Regions from separate parts of the Streptomyces sp. NPDC059224 genome, predicted to be linked through region 1. Evidence: riboswitches for the same ligand, from Rfam matches in the RefSeq annotation. Region 1 holds a riboswitch; the other holds the start of a gene.
The links. A riboswitch is a leader RNA that binds a small molecule or an ion and turns the genes downstream of it on or off. The one in region 1 is predicted to bind cyclic di-AMP.
Positions count from the first base shown of each region.

Region 2: linked by a shared signal. The riboswitch ahead of ACFXI4_RS15050 (transglycosylase SLT domain-containing protein) and the one ahead of ACFXI4_RS10735 (NlpC/P60 family protein) in region 1 are both predicted to bind cyclic di-AMP.

Region 1 is NZ_JBHZAN010000008.1:129,664-136,687, reverse strand. Features, by position in the region: gene ACFXI4_RS10755 (PspC domain-containing protein) at 98-1,390, shown strand; gene ACFXI4_RS10750 (response regulator transcription factor) at 1,387-2,100, shown strand; gene ACFXI4_RS10745 (NlpC/P60 family protein) at 2,132-3,190, opposite strand; gene ACFXI4_RS10740 (hypothetical protein) at 3,658-4,011, shown strand; gene ACFXI4_RS10735 (NlpC/P60 family protein) at 4,179-5,342, opposite strand; cyclic di-AMP (ydaO/yuaA leader) riboswitch at 5,351-5,523, opposite strand; gene pcrA (DNA helicase PcrA) at 5,846-7,024, shown strand, end outside.
Region 2 is NZ_JBHZAN010000012.1:142,537-149,560, reverse strand. Features, by position in the region: gene ACFXI4_RS15070 (ABC transporter ATP-binding protein) at 1-91, opposite strand, end outside; gene ACFXI4_RS15065 (outer membrane lipoprotein carrier protein LolA) at 164-1,393, opposite strand; gene ACFXI4_RS15060 (CHRD domain-containing protein) at 1,653-2,588, opposite strand; gene ACFXI4_RS15055 (polyprenyl synthetase family protein) at 2,710-3,768, opposite strand; cyclic di-AMP (ydaO/yuaA leader) riboswitch at 4,981-5,176, shown strand; gene ACFXI4_RS15050 (transglycosylase SLT domain-containing protein) at 5,182-5,670, shown strand; gene ACFXI4_RS15045 (HAD family hydrolase) at 5,680-6,486, opposite strand; gene ACFXI4_RS15040 (hypothetical protein) at 6,615-6,905, shown strand; partial or broken gene ACFXI4_RS15035 (ATP-grasp domain-containing protein) at 6,835-7,024, opposite strand, start outside.

The DNA of each region.
Region 1 (7,024 bases):
AACTCCGGCGACCTGCCCCGGGGAAATCCGAAGATCAGGGGAGTATCCGGGGCCGACCCTGATGCCCGGGGACTTGCGGCGTGTGAACATCGATGGCATGCCGGAAGCCGCAGCAGTGCCCCTCGACGACCCGCGGCCGCCGCGCAAGCTCTACCGCAGCAGCGACGGTCGTTGGCTCGGTGGGGTGGCGCGGGGCCTCGCCGGGCACCTCGGCCTGCCCGTCGTGTGGGTGCGGCTCGTCTTCGTCGGCCTGTTCATGGCCAACGGCCTCGGCGCGCTGCTGTACGCCGCGTTCTGGTTCTTCGTGCCCCTCGGCCTCGGCGGTGTCGGCGGCCAGAAGCCACCCTCCCTGGTCACCACCGAGACCTCGGCCGACGGCCGCCGCAGACTCGTCGCCCGCAGACCCGACAGGGGCCAGATCGTCGCGCTGCTCCTGATGGTCGTCGTGTCCATGGTGTTCGTGGGCAGCGTCAACCTCACCAACGGCGCCAAGGCCTACCTCCTGCCGGCGGTCCTGGTCGCCGCCGGTGTGGCGCTCGTGTGGCGTCAGGCGGACAACGCCCGCCGGGCCCGCTGGGTCGAGGTCGGCAGCCGGCGCCGCACCCTGTCGCTGCTGCGCGCGGGCGTCGGCGTCCTGCTCGTGACGGCGGGAGTCTCGGGCGTCTTCGTCATGCAGGGCTCCGCCGCGCACATCGGGGCGGTGCTCCAGGCCTCGCTCGCCGTGCTCGTCGGCATCACGCTGCTCGCCGGGCCGTATCTCGTGCGGATGACCCAGGACCTCTCCGAGGAGCGGCTGATGCGCATCCGCGCCCAGGAGCGCGCCGAGGTCGCCGCCCACGTCCACGACTCCGTGCTGCACACCCTCACCCTGATCCAGCGCAACGCGGAGAACGCGAACGAGGTGCGCCGCCTCGCCCGCGCCCAGGAGCGCGACCTGCGCACCTGGCTCTACAAGCCCGAGGGCACCGGCAAGGACGAGGCCGACGAGCCCGCCACCCTCGCCGAAGCGGTCCGGCGCAACGCCGCGGAGGTCGAGGACAAGCACGGCGTCCCCATCGAGGTCGTGGTGGTGGGCGACTGCCCGCTCGACGAGCGGACGGGCGCACAGATGCAGGCCGCGCGCGAGGCAATGGTCAACGCCGCCAAGTACGGTGGCGAGGGCGGCGCCGTCCAGGTCTACGCCGAAGCCGAGGGCAGGACGGTCTTCGTGTCCGTCCGCGACCGAGGTCCCGGCTTCGACCTCGATTCGATACCCGGCGACCGCATGGGTGTCAGAGAATCGATCATCGGCCGCATGGAGCGCCACGGCGGCACGGCACGGCTGCGGTCCGTGCCGGGCGGCGGCACGGAGGTCGAGCTGGAGATGGAGAGGGCGGAGAACACGTCATGAGCGACGCGACCGAGGCGAACGGCCCGGCGGAAGGCACGGAGAAGGCCGGGCGTCGGGTGCGCGTGGTCCTCGTCGACGACCACCGGATGTTCCGTACCGGTGTCCAGGCCGAGATCGGCCAGACCGAGCAGACCGGCGTCGAGGTGGTCGGGGAGGCCGCCGACGTCGACCAGGCGGTTTCGGTGATCACGGCGACCCGGCCCGAGGTGGTGCTCCTCGACGTGCATCTGCCGGGCGGGGGCGGGGTCGAAGTGCTGCGCCGGTGCGCCCCGTTGGCGGCGGACGCCGAACGACCGGTGCGCTTCCTCGCGCTGTCCGTGTCGGACGCGGCCGAGGACGTGATCGGGGTGATCCGCGGCGGTGCCCGCGGCTACGTCACCAAGACGATCACCGGCACCGACCTGGTCGACTCGATCTTCCGGGTGCAGGAGGGCGACGCCGTCTTCTCCCCGCGGCTGGCCGGGTTCGTCCTGGACGCCTTCGCCTCCACCGACGCCCCGCCGGTCGACGAGGACCTCGACCGCCTCACCCAGCGCGAGCGCGAGGTCCTGCGCCTGATCGCGCGCGGCTACGCCTACAAGGAGATCGCCAAGCAGCTGTTCATCTCCGTCAAGACGGTCGAGTCCCATGTGTCGGCGGTGCTGCGGAAGCTGCAACTGTCGAACCGGCACGAGCTGACCCGCTGGGCGACCGCGCGACGGCTGGTCTGAGGCGGCTCCGGACAGGCCCCGCAAGCTGGGTTCACACCACTCGTGTCGCCCCCGCGAACGGCATCTCGTCGATGGGGGCGATCCGTACCGGGGCCGACGGATTGGGGGCGTGGATCATCTGGCCGTTGCCGATGTAGATGCCGACGTGGCTGATGCCCGAGTAGAAGAACACCAGGTCGCCCGGCTGGAGTTCGGAGCGTGAGACCCGGCGGCCGGCGTTGATCTGGGCGTAGGTGGTGCGGGGGAGGGAGACGCCCGCCGAGCGGTAGGCGGCCTGGGCGAGTCCCGAGCAGTCGAAGGCGTTCGGGCCGGTGGCGCCCCAGACATAGGGGCTGCCGAGCTTGTCGTAGGCGTACGCGACGGCGGCCGCGGCCCGGGAGCCGGAGGCGACGGCCCTGCCCGGGGCCAGGGTGGTGCGGCTGCCGGAGGCCGAGCGGGAGGCGCGTGAGGGGTCGCCGGCCGCCGTGACCGCCGTCCGCTGCCGCGGTGAGAGCCGGTCCAGCAGCCGCCGGGCCTCGTCGAGCTTGGCGGTGACGGTGGTCTTCTGCCGTCTCAGCTCGGCCTGCCGGGACCGCAGCGAGGTCAGCTCGACATGGGCCGCGCCACGCAGCTGCTCGATCTCCCGGAGCTGTCGCCGCACCCGCGCCACCGCGCCGGCCTGCGCGGCACCGGCCCGTTCGGCGAACGCGGCGTCGTCCAGGTACCGGTCGGGATCGCTGGAGAGCGCCAGCTGCCAGGCCGGGTCGATACCGCCCGCGCGGTACTGGGCCGCCGCGGCCAGGCCGAGCGCGTCCCGCGCGGAGTTGAGCTTCTCCTGCTTGCGGGCGGTCTCGTCCTGGAGCGCCCGGACCCGCCGCTGGGCCGTCTCGGCCTTCTCCTTCGCGCCGTCGTACTTCTCGGTGGCCGCCTCGGCCTCCTGGTACAGCTGGTCCACCTTCGCCTTCACCTGCGCCGGTGTCAGTTGCGGCTCGGCGTGTCCGGTCCCTTCGAAGCCCGTCGCGGTGGCCGCGCCCGCCAGGGCGAGGGTGACGGCCGTGCGGGCCGTAGTGCCGCTGAGCGAGCGCTGTCGGGGCTTGCGGTGCGCTGCCACCTGGACTGGTCACGTCCTCTCGTACGACCGCCGTGTCGCCCGTACAGGCGCCAGGGGAGCGCTTGACGGCCGCGGGTGCGGATCACGCGTCCGGCGGCGGCCCGCACAGGGGGAGCGGGCCGCCGCCGGACCTTCTCGGCGGTGGTGCCCGACTGCCGCCCCTGGCCCGGGCGGCGGTGGGGAGTCGGTCACCTGGGGGAGGACGCTAGGCCGGAGCGTGTCGGCTGGGTGACGTGATGCACGGTATTGGTGTGACCGGATCGTTACCCGACGGTATGTGACCGGGATTCCGGTCCGGAGCCGTCGGCTTAACAGGGCGGGATGACCGAACCGGCGGATCCGGGGCGAGCGGGCGCGCGGGATGCTATGGGTCGCATATATGCGACCGCGCGCGGCGGACGGTGGCGGGTGCCGAGGGAGGGGCCGGTGCCCCGCGCCCCAGGGGACCCTGATTAGGCTCCGGGGCCATGGACGTACTCATCCATCTCTTCGTCGGCCTGCACATCATCGGCATCGCCGCGCTCCTCGGCGGTTTCCTCACCCAGGTGAAGGCGATGGGCCAGGGCACGGCCCGGTTCGTCCCCGGGATGCTGCACGGCGCGTTCACCATGCTCGCCACCGGCGTCATCCTGGTCGGCCTCAACGAGGCCGACGACCACCACGTCAACACCGTCAAGATCGGTGTGAAGCTGGCGCTGCTGATCGTGATCCTCGGGCTCGTCTACGTGAAACGGGACGACGAGAAGGTGGAGAAGGGCGCCTTCGGTCTGGTGGGTCTGCTGACCGTGGCGAACATCTTCATCGCCGTGCTGTGGACGTGACCCTCAGGAAGCCCTGAGCGCGGCGCGGGTGGCCGCCACCGCGCCGCCGGCCAGGCCGCCCTCGCGGCCCGCACCAGCACCCGCCCCGGCCGCTCCGGCCAGGGCGTGCCCGCCGCCAGCATCGCCGCGCCCGTCATCCCCAGCGAAATGCGCGCGGCCCGCGCCCGTCAGGCCGGCCGTACCACGCTGTGGATGATCGACTCGCCGCCGTAGTAGATCGACTCCTCCCGGACGTAGGCGCCGGGCTTGGGGGCGTGGATCATCATGCCGTTGCCGATGTAGACGCCGACATGGCTGACGTCGTCGTAGAAGAAGACCAAATCGCCGGGGAGGGCGTCGGCGAGGGGGACGGTGGTGCCGGCGTTCACCTGGTCGTACGTGGTGCGCGGCAGCGAGACGCCCGCGGCCTTCCAGGCGGCCTGGGAGAGGCCCGAGCAGTCGTAGGATCCGGGGCCGGTGGCACCCCAGACGTACGGTTTGCCGATCTGCGCGCGGGCGAAGGCGATCGCCTTGGCGGCCTTCGTCCCGTAGGAGGAGCCGGAGGCGGAATCGGAGGCGGAGCCGGAGGACGAGGAGGAGCCGCCGGAGGAGGACGTCGACGACGAACCCCGCTGCTGCGCGGCTTGCGCCTGCTGCTTCGCGAGTTCCGCCGCCTTGCGGGCCGCCTCGGCCTGCTGCTTCTTCTCGATCTCGGCCAGCCGCGCCTTCTCCTGGGCCGTCAGCTGCGACAGCAGCTCCCGCGCGGACGCCAGCTTCGTCTGGACGGTGCTCTTGGCGGTCCTGAGGTCGTCCTGGGTCTCGGTGAGCGTCTCCAGGCTCCTGGCGGCCTCCTGCCGCTTCGCCATGGTCGCGGACTGCTGGGTGGCGTAGTCGTCCACCGCGCCCTTCTGCCGCGAGGTCAGCCGGTTCATCAGCTGCGTCTGGTCGAAGTAGTCCTGCGGACTGTCCGCGAGCAGGAAGGTCGAGGTGTCGGGAGCGGCTGCCCCGGTCCGGTACTGGGCCGCGGCGAAGGAACCCAGCTCCTCACGCGCCTTGTTGAGCCGGTCCGTGCGTTCGGCCACGTCGTCGAGCAGGGTGTCGACCTGCTTGCGCTGCTTGCCGGTCCTCTCCTTGGCCGCGTTGTACTTCTCGGTCGCCGACTCCGCCTGCCGGTACAGGGCGTCGACCTTCTTCTCGACCTCCTCCAGGCTGGGCTTGCCGTCCTCGTGAGGTGCGGCGTTGGCCGTCTGGGAGAGCAGCGCCACGGAGGTGAGGGCGGCGGTGGCCAGGGCGGGGGTGCGTATGCCTGCTACGCGCGTTGCGGACGGACGCGACTTGCGGTGCGACGCCAACGGGGGCGACTCCTTCCGTGCTCCGCCTACCGAGTTAGCTGTCGGGTTCGGGCGGGTGGTTCGGAAGGGTTGCCCTACGGTCCGTTCCCCGCGAGGGGGTCGGGCCCGATTCACCCCGAGGTCGGTGTGGGTCCCCGGCTCCGGATGCGCGGCGGCACCCCGGACTCGGCGGAGGCCGTACGGCCCGGCGACGTTCGCCGGTGGGGGTCGTACGGCCTGCCCGGCACGCTAACCAACTCGTGTGCTCTGTGTGAAGGTTGATGTGCGATATGCCCGATACATTTTCGTGACCTTGGTGGTGCGGGCCGATGGGATCGGCTCATCGGTGTGGATATGGGGCGACTTGTCCGGAGCGGTGGAATGGTCCGCGCCCCGACGGGCGGACGCGCGCCTGCTCACGGTGCGTGATCGCTGACCGTGAGGGGCTGGTTCTGGTGGGTGACGGGGGCGAGTTTCCGGGGCGGGGACCGGTTGTCGGTGGGGCGCCCTAGACTCGGAGAGCGATGAGCAGCCTCTTTGACGACAGCTTCCTGGCGAGCCTCCAGCCCCCGCACGGCCGCGAGGAGGAACCCCCGCCGCCGCCCGAGGACGAGCACGTACCGGAACCGATTCCGGACGATCTGTTCGGCGGGCAGTTCGACGCGCCCCCGGACCGGGACGCCTACTACCGCGACGGCGCCGCCCGCCCGGCCCCGGACCCGGCCGCGCTCCTGGAAGGGCTGAACGAGAACCAGCGCGCCGCCGTCGTGCACGCCGGCTCCCCGCTGCTGATCGTGGCCGGCGCCGGTTCCGGCAAGACGCGCGTGCTCACCCACCGCATCGCGCACCTGCTCGGCGCGCGCCAGGTGCACCCGGGCCAGATCCTCGCGATCACCTTCACCAACAAGGCCGCGGGCGAGATGAAGGAGCGCGTCGAACACCTCGTCGGCCCGCGCGCGAACGCGATGTGGGTGATGACCTTCCACAGCGCCTGTGTGCGGATCCTGCGCAGGGAGAGCAAGAAGCTGGGCTTCACCTCCTCCTTCTCGATCTACGACGCCGCCGACTCCAAGCGTCTGATGGCCCTGGTCTGCCGTGACCTGGACCTCGACCCCAAGCGCTTCCCGCCGAAGTCCTTCAGCGCCCAGGTCAGCAACCTCAAGAACGAGCTGGTCGACGAGGAGGACTTCGCCGCCCGGGCGAGCGACGGCTTCGAGAAGACCCTCGCCCAGGCCTACGCCATGTACCAGTCGCGGCTGCGCGAGGCGAACGCCCTCGACTTCGACGACCTGATCATGACGACGGTCAACCTGCTGCGCGCCTTCCCGGACGTCGCCGAGCACTACCGCCGCCGCTTCCGGCACGTCCTGGTCGACGAGTACCAGGACACCAACCACGCCCAGTACGCGCTGGTGCGCGAGCTGGTCGGGACCTCGGCTCACCCCGTCGACGTGCCGCCGGGCGAGAGCGACCTGCCGCCCGCCGAACTGTGCGTGGTGGGCGACGCCGACCAGTCGATCTACGCCTTCCGGGGCGCGACGATCCGCAACATCCTCCAGTTCGAGGAGGACTACCCGAACGCGACGACGATCCTCCTGGAGCAGAACTACCGCTCCACGCAGACGATCCTGTCCGCCGCCAACGCGGTCATCGAGCGCAACGAGTCCCGCCGCCCGAAGAACCTGTGGACCAACGCGGGCGCG
Region 2 (7,024 bases), on a different contig from region 1:
CGATGACGCCCGCGGGAGCAGGGTCGCCTCGCCCCGGACCGTCCTGCCCCTGGTCCTCCGGCTCCCGCTCGGTGGCGGACGGTCGGTCCATCGGCTCCCTCGATTCGTCGTGCGGCACAGGCAGGGGGCAGTGGGCGCGGTGGGGGGACCCGTCCCGTCCCTGTTACCCCGCGTTCGCCGCCTTCACCAGGGCCGCCTTGTCCACCGCGCCGACGTACACCTTGCCGTCGTCCGTGATCAGGGCGTTGATCAGCCGGGTGGAGAAGACCGTGCCCTTGCCGAACTTGCCGGAGACCGGGTCGCCGAGCGAGCCGAGGAAGCCGCCCAGGTCACCGCCGCCGGAAGCGGAGCCGCTGGGCAGTCCGCCCTTGTCGCCGGAGTCGATGACGGCTATGGCGTTCCAGCCCTCGCCGAGGACGTCGAAGCCGTTCTTGCCGAGCTCCTGCGGAGCGCTCTGGCCGGGCGTGCTCCGGCCGGGCGCCCTGGTGATCCCGTCGCCCTTGTCGCCCTTCTGCGCCTCGGTCACCTTGGCGCCCTTGGGCGGGGTGAAATCGAAGGTCGAGGCGGCCGGTTCGGAGAAGCTGACCTGGGTGTAGCCGGCGTCGACCACGGCCGCGCCGCCGCTCGACGGCGTGAGGGTGAACTTCAGCGGGGTACCGGTCCTGGCGTCCACCGCGATGCTGATCGCGCCGACCGTCGTACCGGACTGCTTCGGCTTGATGACCAGCCGGTAGGCGTCACGACCGGCGACCTGGGCGGTACCGTCGACCTTCACCGAGGTGGTGTCGTCGACCGACTTGAGGACCTCGTCGGCGAAGTCCTTGGGCGTGGCCGGGGTTTCGTGCCGGTCGGCCTTGCCGGAGCCGGCGGCGGTGGAGTGGTAGACCTCGTTGGACTTGCTGTCGTAGCCCCACACGTCCGTGCCGTTGTGGATGAGGCTGTACTCGGCGCCGCTCTCCAGCAGCGACACCTTCTGCTTCTCGGGGCCGTCGGCGGCCACGCGCAGCGTGTGCGTGCCGGACGCCAGCTCGGTGAGCTTGGCCGACGGGTCGGCGGACGAACCGTCGCCGCCGCCCTGGGCCGCGCCGGACAGCAGGCCGCTCTCCAGACCGCCGAGGTCGGGCAGGCCGAGGTCGGTGCTGATCTTCACGGTGCCGGACAGCTGCTGCACGTCCGACTTGGCGATCTTGTTGATGAGTTCCTGCGCGGTGATCTTCGGCAGGTCGGGGTCGCCGGAGTCGGCGAGCGCCGGGACCAGACCGATCGTGGCAGCGGCCACTCCCACGACCGCGACCGGGACGACGTATCGCGCGGCCTTGCGCCGCCGCTCGGCGCGCAGCTCGTCGTCGGCCTGCGCGGCCCCCGTGCTGTCCTCGGTTTCGTTCGGTGCCATGTGTGCCTTACCTCCGTCGTCGGCGGCGGCTGTGCTCGCACGTGTCCCACCCTGAGCCGCCATTCTCACCCGAAACGGTGAGTGGTGGTGATTTCCGTGGTTTCCATCTCACCAAATCCGGGCCTCTCAAGCGTCAGACCCGGGAGCCAACTCCGCGTACGACTGCGGTATGACACAAGGGCGCAGGCGCCTGCCCCGACCCGTAGGGGTCGTGCGGCGGAGGCGCCTGCGGTCGCTTTCTGTCACGTGTTCCGTTCGGTCAGTGCTGTCGCACGAACACGTAGTCGGCCTGGTAGGGGACCCCCACGACGGCACCCGGAGTGCAGGAGCCGGCCGGGGCGACGCCGCCGACGGTGTTCAGGCGCAGGACCTCGCCGGTGCGGGCGAGCAGCCCGTGCTTCTTGCCCGACTGCGCGGCCTTGAGGTCCAGCTCGGGCACGTTGCCGTCGCCGTTCGGCGTCCTGGTCAGGACCGTCCCGGTGACCGCGCTGCCGTCGGGCGCTACCCACTGCGGGGTGCCGGAGCCGGGGGCGACGAAGGAGTGCCGGATTCCGCCGCCGAGCCTGGCACTGACGTCCCGCTGGGCGAAGGCGTGGCCGCCCTCGGCCGCCTTGCACTCGTAGATCTGCTTGCCGGTGACGACGGAGGCCTGCAGGCCGCCGCCCTTGAGGTCGGTGACGGTGGTGACCGCGTGCAGCTGGCCGCGGACCGCCCCGCCAGGGAAGTCGGCGGTGTGCAGGTTGGCGTAGAAACCCCCGGGATCGGTGGTGAGCCCCTTCAGCAGGGTCTTGTCGGCGACCTTGACGCTGCCGGTGACGGTGTGACCCTTGGCCTTCTTCAGCAACCTTCCGAAGCCGATCCTCACACCGCCGTTGGTGCCCCTGGCGCCCTGGTGGATGTGCAGGTCGGTCGGCCTGCCGGTACCGCGCCAGGTCACGGCGACGGTCACCTTGTCCCCCTTGACCTGGATGAACTCCAGCGCGACGCCGTCCTTGTCCCCGACGGCTGCCCCACCGGCGACGGGCATCTCGTTGCCACCGCGCAGGCTGGCGACGAGGACGACGGAGCCGGTGGAGCCGTGACGGGCGGAACTGTGGCTGGTGGCGGCGTACGCCGGGACGGCGGCACCGCCGAGTGCGGACACGGCGACGGCGGCGGCGACGAGGGTCCTGCGACGCGTTGCGTTGATGACCATGATTCCGTTTTCTCCCCCTAGGTCAGCCGACGCCCCCTGCGTCGGCTTCTGGGGAGAGGTACGGAACTGATCTCAGACTGGACTCAGTCCAGCAATGTGACCTGCGCCACAGAACCGGGGGTCACCCCGCCCGGTGCACCACCGCGTCACACAGCTCCAGCAGCGTCACCTTCGCGTCGCACTCCACCAGCGGCGCCAGGGCGGCCCTGGCCTCCTCCGCGTACCGGACGGTGTCCCGGCGCGCCTGCTCCAGCGCCGGGTGCGCCCGCAGGGCCGCCAGGGCCTCCGCGTGCCGAACGTCGTCCGTGAGGTCGGAGTCCAGCAGCTCGCACAGCGCGATGTCGTCGGGCAGCCCGAGCCGCGCCGCCCGCTCCCGCAGCCGCAGCACCGGAAGCGTGGGGACGCCCTCGCGGAGGTCGGTCCCCGGGGTCTTGCCGGACTCGTGGGAGTCGGAGGCGATGTCCAGGACGTCGTCGGCGAGCTGGAAGGCGACACCGAGGCGTTCGCCGTACTGGGTGAGGACGTCCACGACCGTCTCGTCGGCACCGGACATCATCGCGCCGAAACGGCAGGAGACCGCCACCAGCGAGCCGGTCTTGCCGCCGAGCACGTCGAGGTAGTGGTCGACGGGGTCACGCCCGTCCGAAGGACCCGCCGTCTCCAGGATCTGACCCGTCACCAACCGCTCGAACGCGAGGGCCTGGACCCGCACCGCCTCGGGTCCGAGGTCGGCGAGGATCTGCGAGGCGCGCGCGAAGAGGAAGTCACCGGTGAGGACGGCGACCGAGTTGCCCCAGCGGGTGTTGGCACTGTCGACACCACGCCGCACGGCCGCCTCGTCCATGACGTCGTCGTGGTAGAGCGTGGCGAGATGGGTCAGCTCGACGACCACCGCCGACGGCACGACGCCCGGCGCGTACGGGTCACCGAACTGCGCGGCCAGCATCACCAGCAGGGGCCGGAACCGCTTCCCGCCGGCCCGCACGAGGTGCTGCGCGGCTTCCGTGATGAACGGGACCTCACTTTTGGTGGCTTCTAGCAAGCCCTCCTCGACAGCCGTCAATCCGGCCTGGACATCGGCTTCCAGAGCCTGGTCCCGCACGCTCAGCCCGAACGGCCCGACGGTCACGAGGGGTCTCCTGTCTGCTGGTGTCCACTGGCGGTTACATGGTTTGTCGATAGGTCGCTGCCATCACTCAAGTCAGCGTATCCGGTCAGGTTTCGATCACCGAGGGCGCCCACCGTTACACCTCGGGCACTATCGGATCACGACCGGTATGTTCTTGATCAGCTGATACGACCTGACATGCAATGACTTAACAGGATGTGCTGGTGCTTGTCCCGAACCAGGGGGCGAGCCGTGTCCCGGACCGGGTCCTGAACCGGATCCCGGACCAGCACCGACACCGGGTCCGGCCGCGGATCGTCCCGCAGACCTCCGTCCGTGGACGGTCGCGCCACCTCCTGCCGACGTCACCTGCCCGGAGGTACCCCTTCCGCGGTCCGCCGCGTTCCGATCCACCCCCGTATGCCCCCTCCTCCACGAGATCAGACATGCGCGATCAGACATGCGCGCGGGCGCGCGTGGGGCCCGGTCCCGGCCGGCGCGGTGCGGGCGGACTCACGACCCGCGAGCAGCCGACGGCGCGGCCTCGGCACGGACGAGGGCGTGAACACGGTCGGGGGCTCCCGCGGTCGGCACCCCTCGGGACGCGTCCCCCTCGGGACGAGGACCCGCGCGCCCGGGCCGCTCATGACGCTCGCCGCGACCCCCAATCCCCGGACGGCCGCCAGGACAACGACGCGCGACGGGGCGGAGGTTCCGCTCTCACGGAGGACACACGCGCATGGACGATCGCTCGGCCGCCGTCGAGTCGTGACGCCTGCGCCCCGCCCTCGGCGTGACCGGAATCACGTACCGCCACACGGGAACTCCCGGCACCTCGGCATCCACCCGCCCAGGTCCGTCGGTCCGCTCACCTCGAAGCGAAATTCCGCTTAACAAGGCAATTCGGACAATTCATGGAATCACTTGTGATGTGCACCACTTCACTCGCTCCAATCGAGGCAATCCATACAAATGGCGGAGCGGGGCTATTCCCTCGACACCCGAAAAGGCGGATTCAATCAATCCCCCTTTGTCCGATTCGCCGTAATTGCCACTTCGTGAAGTGGGTCACGTGGCCCTGAGTGCCACCGAGGCGGTAAGGCGACCCTCTCTCTCCTTTTCCTGTTGGCGAGTTGAGGCTTGGCAACCGCAAAGGATCAAGTACCCCATACGACTCAGACCAAGGTCAATCGGCGTGTTGGGGGAATCAGGTACTTGTTCCGGACATGTGCTCTCGCATACGTTCCGGCTCACCGGGCGGACGCCAAATCCTGCCGCCGCCCGTCGCGACCATCAACGAGTCCATTCGCACGGCAGGAGCGGGGGAACCAGGTAAGTCGCCGGACCGGGCGACCGACGTCACCGACGGACGTCGTACCGGAACGGCTAGGGGTGAAGTCGCCTCGCCTCAGGGCGGTGCGACCGGGAACTCCCCGAGCCCGAACCCGACAGCTCACCCCGCAGGCGACGGAGAGGAACCACGACATGTCTGCTGCCCCTCAGCACCGCCGCCCCCGCCGTAACCGCGTCATCCGCACGCTCGCCGTCGCCGGTACCGGCGCCGCCGTTCTCGCCCTCCCGCTCATCGGTGCGACCGCCGCCTCCGCCGCCACGTCCACCACCTCGACGGCGTCCACGACGCTCGCCGGGTACCCGAACAACCTCGACGGCTGGATCCGCGAGTCGCTCGCGATCATGGCCGAAAAGAACATTCCGGGCAGCTACAACGGCATCTACCGCAACGTGATGCGTGAGTCCTCCGGCAACCCCCGGGCCATCAACCTCTGGGACTCCAACGCGGCCGCCGGCATCCCCTCCAAGGGCCTGCTCCAGGTGATCGACCCGACGTTCAAGACCTACCACGTGGACGGCACGTCGTTCGACGTCTACGACCCGGTCGCGAACATCACCGCCGCCTGCAACTACGCCGCCGCGCGGTACGGCTCGATCGACAACGTGCACGGCGCGTACTGACCGGCGCCGTCAGGTGAAGAGCCTTTCGAGGACGACGGCGATGCCGTCGTCCTCGTTCGACAGGGTGATCTCGTCGGCCACCGCCTTGAGTTCGGCGTGGGCGTTGGCCATGGCCACCCCGTAGGACGCCCAGTCGAACATGGGGATGTCGTTGGGCATGTCCCCGAAGGCGATGGCCCGTTCGGGGCTCAGCCCCAGATGGTCGGCGGCCAGTGCCAGCCCGGTCGCCTTGGTCACCCCGCACGGCTGGAGCTCGACCGTTCCCGGCCCCGACATGGTGACCGTCGCGAGCGATCCCACCACCGCGCGCGCGGTCGCCGCCAGTTCGTCGTCCGACAGGGTGTGGTGGCGCAGCAGCACCTTGCTGATGGGCGCGCACCACAGGTCGTCCCGCCGGCCCACGCGCAGCGCGGGCAGCGTGGGGTGGGGCATCAGATAGCCCGGCTCGATGAGCGTGAGCCCGTCCACGCCGTCCTGGTCGACCGCCGCGTACACCTGCCCGACCTCGGCCTCGATCTTGCCCAGGGCGGTCTCGGCCAGCTCCCGGTCCAGGGTGACCGACCACAGCAGCCGGTCCGCGCCGGCGTCGTAGAGCTGGGCGCCCTGGCCGCAGACCGCGAGTCCCGTGCAACCGAGGTCGTCCAGGAGGGGGCGCACTCTCGGCGCGGGGCGGCCGGTCACCACGAGATGCCGGGCGCCGACCCGGCCCGCCCGCGCGAGCGCGGCGAGCGACCGTTCGGAGAGGGTGTCGTCGGCACGCAGCAGTGTGCCGTCCAGGTCGGTGGCGATCAGTGAGTACGGGGTGGGTGCGACCATGATCAGAGAATACGGACAGCACGCCCCTGAGACTCACTGTGCGTTTCGGCCTCAAATGGCGCCCGCCGTATCGGCGATGGGGCGTTGCCGGTGGCGCGCGTTACGTTCTCGGTGGGTCGGCGGTACCGATGGGGCTGGAGCGGCGTGGTGACGGACGGACCGGAGGACTTCCGGGCGCATCTGCTGGAGGCGGCGACCGGGACGCGGCGGACCCCGGCGAGGCAGGCTGGAACTGCGCCTGCCGGCTCATCGACGGCTTCGAGCGGCTGGGCGACTGCCCCGGGGACCCGGTCGGCGGTGCGCTGTGCACCGAGGAGACCAGGCGGCTCGGACTCTGGTTCGACGAGGACGGCGACGCCCCCGAACTGGACGCCGGTCACGAGCTGCTCCCGTCGTCGGCCATACGAACGCCCGTGTGAGGTAACGGGCGGTGGCCGCCGGTGTGCAGGCGTCCTCGGCGATCGCGTACATGGGAACGCCGAGGCGTCCCGGACTGCGAAGCGCGCCGACCCCGCCGGGATGCGGCGGACCGTCGCCG